4 regions of the Peribacillus sp. TH14 genome follow, and region 3 is predicted to be linked to each of the others. Evidence: riboswitches for the same ligand, from Rfam matches in the RefSeq annotation. Region 3 holds a riboswitch; each other region holds the start of a gene.
The links. Region 3 has a riboswitch for glycine ahead of JFU50_RS06925 (amino acid permease). Riboswitches for the same ligand answer to the same signal wherever they lie in the genome.
Positions count from the first base shown of each region.

Region 1: linked by a shared signal. The riboswitch ahead of glyA (serine hydroxymethyltransferase) and the one ahead of JFU50_RS06925 (amino acid permease) in region 3 are both predicted to bind glycine.
Region 2: linked by a shared signal. The riboswitch ahead of gcvT (glycine cleavage system aminomethyltransferase GcvT) and the one ahead of JFU50_RS06925 (amino acid permease) in region 3 are both predicted to bind glycine.
Region 4: linked by a shared signal. The riboswitch ahead of JFU50_RS23365 (amino acid permease) and the one ahead of JFU50_RS06925 (amino acid permease) in region 3 are both predicted to bind glycine.

Region 1 is NZ_JAEKEK010000001.1:4,825,242-4,827,499, forward strand. Features, by position in the region: gene JFU50_RS23365 (amino acid permease) at 1-346, shown strand, start outside; glycine riboswitch at 663-768, shown strand; gene glyA (serine hydroxymethyltransferase) at 889-2,139, shown strand; gene JFU50_RS23375 (serine dehydratase beta chain) at 2,159-2,258, shown strand, end outside.
Region 2 is NZ_JAEKEK010000001.1:3,899,483-3,901,740, reverse strand. Features, by position in the region: gene gcvT (glycine cleavage system aminomethyltransferase GcvT) at 1-1,066, opposite strand, end outside; glycine riboswitch at 1,220-1,303, opposite strand; glycine riboswitch at 1,307-1,394, opposite strand; gene JFU50_RS18945 (DEAD/DEAH box helicase) at 1,765-2,258, shown strand, end outside.
Region 3 is NZ_JAEKEK010000001.1:1,403,986-1,406,243, forward strand. Features, by position in the region: gene JFU50_RS06920 (ketopantoate reductase family protein) at 1-124, opposite strand, end outside; glycine riboswitch at 680-758, shown strand; gene JFU50_RS06925 (amino acid permease) at 938-2,258, shown strand, end outside.
Region 4 is NZ_JAEKEK010000001.1:4,823,143-4,825,197, forward strand. Features, by position in the region: glycine riboswitch at 1-93, shown strand, start outside; glycine riboswitch at 541-641, shown strand; glycine riboswitch at 645-701, shown strand; gene JFU50_RS23365 (amino acid permease) at 1,066-2,055, shown strand, end outside.

The sequences.
Region 1 (2,258 bases), 3.4 Mb from region 3:
TGTTTTGAACTATTTAATGCCAGAAGGAGTATTTACGTTAATTACAAGTATTTCTACAGTATGTTTCATCTTTATTTGGGGAATTACTGTCATCAGTCATTTGAAATACCGCAAAACAAGGCCAGATCTAGCGAAAATGAACAAATTTAAATTACCACTTTATCCAATTTCTAATTACTTGATCCTTGCTTTCCTAGCGTTCGTACTTGTTGTGCTTGCACTTGCGGAAGATACTCGTGTTGCCTTGTTCGTAACTCCTGTTTGGTTTATTTCGCTGATTGCGATTTATAAGATGCAGAAAACGAAGGTAAATCATGCGGATCAGAAAGAGGTAGCGGAAAATTAAGAGGCTACGGACAAAAGTAAGGGACCTACTATTAACTTTATCAAAATAGTCAACTTGCAAAAAACGATGATACAAGCGACCGTGAGTAATCTGGATGACCATATGTGACATTCATAAAGTAAGAATTTTCAAAAAAATAATGTTAACGCTTACAAGAAAATCTTGACATTCTTATTTCCACCAATTATTCTAAACATAATAAAATTAAATATGAGCGAATGACGGTTGTGGGAGAGTGCAATGCGACACGCCACCGAAGGAGCAAGTTCCAAAAAGACCCTTGGAACAAATCTCTCAGGTAGATGGAACCACAACTGGACGCACCTCTGGAGAGCGCGTATAAAGTAGTACGCCACCAAAGGGGAAAGGCCCTTTTAATATAAAAGGGTTAAACTCTCAGGTAAAAGGACAGAGAAGGGTAGAGAAAGCTAAACTAAGCTACCCTTCTCTGTTCTTTTTTGTGCGCAAAAAAAGGGTAGTGTTTCGTAGTCACTAGCTATGCAACAAACCTTTAATTCAAAAATTTTCAAGGGGGAGTACAAATGAGTTTACAGCAAAATGATTCAATCATTTTTCAAGCTATCAGAAACGAGCAAAATCGTCAGCATCAAACCTTAGAGTTGATTGCATCAGAAAACTTCGTCAGCCAAGATGTATTAGAAGCAATGGGAAGTGTAATGACGAATAAATATGCAGAAGGATATCCAGGAAAACGTTATTATGGCGGATGTGAATTTGTCGATGTGGCAGAACAAGCAGCTATTGAGCGCTTAACAAAGCTGTTTGGTGCCAAATATGCAAATGTTCAGCCTCACTCGGGTGCACAAGCAAATTTCGCAGTATTTTTCGCACTGCTTCAGCCTGGTGATAAAGTAATGGGAATGAACCTTTCACATGGCGGCCACTTAACTCATGGAAGTCCAGTCAGTGTTTCAGGAAAATGGTTTGAAGTAGTGTCTTATGGAGTTAGAGAAGATACCCAATTAATTGATTATGATGAGTTGGAAGCTATCGCAATGAAAGAAAAACCAAAATTGATTATTGCAGGGACAAGTGCCTACCCAAGAACCATTAATTTTGCACGATTTAGAGAAATTGCTGATCAAGTTGGAGCAAAACTTATGGTGGATATGGCTCATATTGCAGGGCTGGTAGCGGCCGGTCTTCACCCATCCCCAATCCCATATGCAGATGTTGTGACAAGTACTACTCATAAAACATTGAGAGGGCCTCGCGGGGGTATCGTTTTAACAAACGATGAAGAGATTATCAAATCGATTAATAAATCTGTATTCCCAGGAATTCAGGGCGGCCCTCTCATGCACATTATTGCAGCAAAAGCGGTTGCTTTCAACGAAGCATTACAACCAAGCTTTAAGGACTATGCGAAACAAGTCATTGAAAATGCTGCAACACTTAGTGAAACATTAAAAAATGAAGGTGCAGCTCTTGTTTCTGGCGGAACAGATAATCATATTGTCCTTTTAGATTTACGTCCGTGGAATTTAACAGGAAAAGAAGCAGAGAAATTATTAGAAGAAGCAGGCATCACCGCTAATAAAAATACGATTCCATATGATCCAGAAAAGCCATTTGTTACCAGTGGTATCCGAATGGGAACAGCAGCATTAACAACTCGAGGCATGAAGCAGGATGAAATGGTGAAAATCGGTAAAGTGATTTCAGCTGTTCTAAAGAGTAAAGGGGATAAAGACGTTCTGGAGACAGCAAAAGAAACAACCAAAGGAATTTGTGATATTTATCCGTTATTTCAACAACCAATTACTGTGTAAGAAAAAAGGGGGGGACTCAATGGAATTTCAAAGTTGTTTTGACATAATAGGTCCAATCATGGTAGGACCGTCAAGTTCCCACACAGCCGGAGTCGTGTCAATCGGTAAATTCATCCATG
Region 2 (2,258 bases), 2.5 Mb from region 3:
CAGCTTTCAATCGTTTTGAACGAATTTCCACTTCGACTTCAGAATCCATCACCGAAAAGTCTTTATCGATAATTACCAATCCTACATTTTTCTTCAATGTTGGTGATTGAGTGCCAGTCGTAACTTCACCAATGACTTTATCCCCACTGTATACCTTATAGCCATGACGAGGAATGCCGCGGTCAATCATTTCAATTCCGACAAGCTTACGTTGTGCCCCTTTTTCCTTTTGTTCAGTAAGAACGGCTTTCCCGAAAAAGTCGGCTTCCTTATCCACTTTAACCGCAAAACCAATCCCGGCTTCAATTGGGGTAATATCCGGTGAAAGCTCCTGTCCATAAAGCGGAAGTTTAGCTTCAAAGCGGAGTGTGTCACGTGCCCCTAAACCTATCGGCTGTATCCCTTCTTCTTTTCCTGCATCTAGAATAGCTCTCCAAAGGGCCGGGCCATTTTCACTGTTGCTATATATTTCAAAACCATCTTCACCCGTATATCCTGTACGTGAAACCATCGTGGAAAGCCCATTTATCAGGACATTTTCCTTGAATTTAAAAAAGCCAATTTCACTCAAAAGTGTATCATTAGATAGTTTTTGTAATATTTTCTCTGCCAAAGGTCCCTGCAGTGCCAACTGTGTATAATCGCTTGATACATCCGAAAGTTGGACATCCTCTGAACAATTAGCTTGTAGCCAGTTAAAATCTTTTTCTGTATTGGCGGCATTGACCACGAGCAGATAGTCGTCTTCTGCCTTTTTATAAATGATAAGATCGTCAACAGTACCGCCGTTTTCATAACACATAGCCGTATAAATTGCTCCGCCCTGTTTTAGCTTTGATACATCATTGGTCATCATTTTTTGTAAAAAGGCAAGACTCCCTGGGCCCTTCACATCAACCTCACCCATATGGGAAACATCAAATAAGCCAGCTTTTGTACGAACTGCTTCATGTTCGTCCTTGATACCCGAAAATTGGACAGGAAGTTCCCAGCCGCCAAAATCGATCGTTTTTCCTCCGTATTCACGATAAACCTCAAATAGTGGCGTTCTTTTTAAATTGGTCAAAAAATGACCCCCCTTAGATTTTTTAGATTTACTTTGCTCACTTTTCTAAAAGCTTCTTTCCATTTTGTCAGATCTTCTTATACTTCTCAGCCTGATTCATAATGTGGAAAAAAGGGCACAAAAAAGGACAGAGAAAGCCCTAAAGAGCTTTTTCTCTGTCCTGAAACCTGAAAGTTTACCTATATAATAGGTTTTCCCCTTTGGTGGCCGTCCTGCAACGAGCGGCGCTCTCCAGAGTTGCGTCCAATAAGAGTTCTTTTGCCTGAGAGATTCACTGCTAAGTTTGCTCCTTCGGCGCTACATTCGTAGTCTCTCCCCTTATCTTCACCCGCATATAAATGTGTCTCCACCAATTAGGAAAGTAATTAATCCTACTGATAGTTAGTAAAACCTCTGTGCATTTACAAAATGCTTTCTCTACCAACTCTCCTTAAAACTTCAGAACTTAATGAATGATCTCTAGTCTGTTAATCTGGGATAAAGTAAGAGGCGGTTGCCCATACTATGAAAAACATGAACTACATTCATCTTTTAAGCGTTTTGGGAAATTGGAATTTTCTAAATATACTTACATCCTACCTTAAGAAACTTTTCTCTGCAATATCTTTTACAGAGAAATATTTTTCTTACTTCACATATAAAATGTTCGGGTTTCAACCTTAAATAAGAAAATTATGATTTTAGAAGGAGTAGTTTCAATGAAAATTAATATATCCTTCAGTTCTGATTGGAATGACGAGTTTCTACAAAAGATGGAAAATGACGGTCCATGGGGTAATTGGGAGCTTTATAAATTGGCTGTTCAAATGGAAGAAAACCTCATTATTCCTGATTTTGAAGGTTTACAGGCACCCAAGCATCTTCCACAGCTCACCCCGCTTCCCCACCAATTGGAAGCGGCAAAGCAGGTAGTTGAAAAGATGAATGGAAAAGCCATTTTAGCTGATGAAGTAGGTCTCGGAAAAACAATCGAAGCTGGCTTGATTCTAAAAGAATATATGATCCGTGGTCTTGTTAAAAAAGTATTAATTCTTGTCCCCGCTTCACTTGTAAGTCAATGGGCTTTTGAATTGAATACCAAGTTTCATATTCCGGCTGTTGTTCAAAGAAAAAGCTATGTGTGGGAATCATGCGATGTTGTTATATCATCCATTGATACAGCGAAACGAGCTCCCCATCGAGATATCATTTT
Region 3 (2,258 bases):
TCTTTATTCTAGCTGTATCCGCAATAATCCTCACATTCTTCTTCGGCATTTCCTTTGATAAATGATGTCCATATAAAATGCCCAGTGCTCCTAATCCAACAATTGATACTGTCTTTATCGCCATAGCATCTCTAATTCCCTTCACCTTTTTACCTAAATATTATCACACTATTCAGAAAACGGTCGCGATTAAAATGCCAGTTCTATGGTATGAATTGTTTAGAAAAAAACCACCTAGAAAAGCTACAATATTGTGAAATACCAATAATGACACGAGGGGCTTGTAACATCCCTTACAGCTTCCTTTTGGTTCATATATATCACCAAAAGGAAAATTAAGGCTTAAACGAAGTCTACTTTTCTGAGGAACGATAACCACAAAATTTGTTGTTGTTTTTTGTATTGATTTTAAAGTGTACCCGTTAACTATCAGCTACAGTCATTATGGCTTTTCCAATCACTATTTTTAAAGAGTTGATATATACCAACTACATTACCCGCTAACTTTCCAATTTTCATATTGACCTATAGAATAAACAATGATAGAATTCCAATATTATATTGACGTTATTTAAGTATAATGACAAATGACCGAAGGAAGATTCAATTCTTCTACAAACGGACATTTATTACAACCGCATACTAGCAAGCGTTGAATGCTATGGATCACACTATAGCAGGAGCAGCTTCTGGAGAGACTGTACATAGTACAGCGCCGAAGGATTCACAATCTCAGGCAAAAGGACAGAAGAGTAACGAATGATGAATTGTTATTCTTAAACCTGACGAGATTGGTAGTATCCAATCTCTTTTTTTATTGTCCAAAATCCAAGATATTGCCATTCAATGGCATAAGCGAGGTGAAAACAACGAGCTACACGGAATGTGGAATCACGCTCCACACGACTAAGATCATATACAACGGGAGATGCTCAAATTGGCTAAACAGGAATTGAAAAGAGATTTAAAAAATCGCCATATACAATTAATTGCAATAGGAGGAACCATTGGCACCGGTTTATTTCTTGGATCCGGTAAAGCCATCCAATTAGCAGGCCCATCCATTATCTTTTCCTATCTTATTATAGGGATTGCCTTATTTTTTGTTATGAGGGCTTTAGGGGAATTACTTTTATCCAACGCCGGTTATACGTCATTCACCGAATTCGCTACCGAATATATCGGGCCGTGGGCTGGATTCGTAACCGGATGGACCTATTGGTTCTGTTGGATCATGACAGCCATGGCCGATATCATTGCGGTTGGTGTCTATATGCAATATTGGTTCGATATCCCTCAATGGATACCAGCTCTTGCATGCCTAGTCATTCTGTTAGGATTGAATCTATTGACGGTTAAATTGTTTGGAGAACTTGAATTCTGGTTCGCGCTCATTAAAGTCATCACGATTATTGCCTTGATTATTGTAGGCATCATCCTGTTAGTCATTGGCTTTAAAACCAATACAGGAACCGTTTCACTCACCAACCTTTGGAGCCACGGAGGCATGTTTCCGAACGGCGTATCCGGCTTCCTGCTATCTTTACAATTGGTTGTCTTCTCCTTTGTAGGGGTCGAATTAATTGGTGTTTCTGCAGCAGAAACAGCTAACCCGAAAAAAAATATACCATCAGCCATCAATAAAATCCCAGTCCGAATTTTACTTTTCTATGTAGGTGCCATACTCGTCATTCTATGCGTCAATCCTTGGACACAGCTGGATGCATCAAGCAGTCCATTCGTAGAAGTCTTTACACTAATCGGCATTCCAATCGCTGCAGGGATTATCAATTTTGTTGTCCTGACATCCGCTGCATCTGCCGGCAACAGCGGTTTATTTTCAACAAGCCGTATGCTTTATACATTAAGCAATAATAACGATGCTCCTGCAAAATTAGCAAAATTAAATAAACATGCTGTTCCAAGTAATGCCTTGGTTACATCGGCAATCGTCGTCTCCCTAGGGGCATTGCTAAGCAAAATGATACCTGAACAGGCCTTTACAATAGTAACTACAATCAGTGCCATCTGTTTTATTTGGGTTTGGAGCATCATCTTGATTTCACATATCAAATATGCGAAAAAACGTCCGGACTTGAGAGCCCACTCTACATTCAAAGCTCCTTTTACACCCTTTATCAATTACGTTATTTTAGGATTATTTCTGTTCATCCTAATCGTTATGCTATTCGCTGAAGCTACACGACTTTCACTGTTAATGACGCCAATCTGGTTCATTCTTCTACTCGTACTCTATA
Region 4 (2,055 bases), 3.4 Mb from region 3:
AACTCTGGAGAGCGCGTTTATAAAACGCCACCAAAGAGGAAGACTCTTTTTAGCATAGAGTTAAACTCTCAGTTAAAAGGACAGAGAAGGGAATGTTGCCAACGTTATCACTTTAAATGTTTTTGTTCTGGTTTGAATTGTACACCAAAACAAGGGAAGTTAAGTGACTAAAACTATTTAGCACATTAAAGATAACTTCGGTATTGAATTGGAGGTTTTTCTTTATGATTTCCAATAATAATGATTACGTAAACAGAGGATGCTTTTATCTAGAAAGCATCCTCTGTAGTGTATATTTGAAAGGTATAAGTAGTTTGTAAAAGTACACTATTATGAACGGTGTTTATCGACTGTAAAAAGCAATCTACTCCTATTCAATTCACAATTCACTTGGGGTACTAGGGGTATATAATTTATGAACTGTCAGAAAGCCCTATCTCTATATTTAAAATTCTGAAAATAAAGTTTTTTCAGATATTTGTTGAAATTTCCATTAGAACCATTTATTATACAACTGTTAATGCGATTTTATATCAGCGGATGATAATTGTGGGAGAGACTAAACGCATTGTTTAGCACCGAAGGGGCAATTCCCAAAAATTGGGTATGAATCTCTCAGGTAAAAGGACCACAATAGGACGCGTCTCTGGAGAGAGCTATGAGCCACCAAAGGAGTTAAACTCTCAGGTAAAAGGACAGAGGAAAGATAGGAGAACACCTATCTTTCCTATGCCCTTTTTATGCTGGGAAAGATAGCACAAACGAAAAAAGGAGGATTGTGCTATGAAATTTATTAAAGAATGAGTCTTTCTTTTCAATTTTCCTGACTACAACTTTTACCTTAGAGAGAATCTGCAATAGGTTGAATGCAATACCTTTATCTTTTCAAAGGCTTGGTAGATTATGTCGAGGTTTGCACCAGAACCAGAATATTTATCAGCAACATATTGAGTAATATTATATTAAAATTGTAAGCGTTTTCTTTGTTGGGTTGAATAATAATATGTCAAAATGTTATCGGAATATTATTATTCAATTATCTGGAAATTAGGAGTGGGAAATCATATGCAGGAACAAAAATTGTCGAGAGGCCTAAAAAACAGGCACGTACAACTAATCGCTATTGGCGGGGCAATTGGAACGGGATTATTTCTCGGAGCAGGAAAATCTATTCACTTAGCAGGACCATCGATTTTATTTGCTTACATGATTACAGGCGTAATTTGCTTTTTAATCATGCGCGCACTTGGAGAACTACTCTTAACCAATTTGGAATATAATTCTTTTGTTGACTTTGTAAAAGACTATTTAGGTAATATGGCAGCATTTATCACCGGTTGGACCTACTGGTTTTGCTGGATTTCAATCGCAATGGCCGACTTAACAGCAGTTGGTCTTTATACCCAGTATTGGTTTCCCTCCGTACCACAGTGGATGCCAGGTTTAATTGCGCTTGTCATTTTGCTATTTATGAATCTAGCAACCGTAAAACTTTTTGGCGAAATGGAATTCTGGTTCGCATTAATTAAAGTTATCGCTATTCTAGCACTAATAGTTATCGGTATTTTCATGATTATTAAAGGCTTTTCCACAGATTCAGGCGCAGCCAGTTTCACGAATCTATGGAGCCACGAAGGTATGTTCCCAAATGGAATAAATGGATTTATCCTCTCATTCCAGATGGTAGTGTTTGCGTTTGTTGGTATTGAACTTGTAGGACTTACAGCAGGTGAAACAGAAGATCCAGAGAAAGTTATCCCAAAAGCAATCAATAATATTCCTATTCGGATTATAATTTTCTACATTGGCGCACTTATTGTCATTATGAGTGTTTATCCGTGGAACGCAATCATCCCATCGGAAAGCCCATTCGTCCAAGTATTCGTGGCTGTTGGTATCGCTGCAGCTGCTGGTATCGTCAATTTTGTCGTCCTAACATCGGCTGCTTCGGCATGCAACAGTGCAATCTTCAGTACAAGCCGGATGGTATACTCACTTGCCAAAGATAAAAATGCACCTGTGCCATTTGCAAAACTTAATGCCCGTAAAGTACCT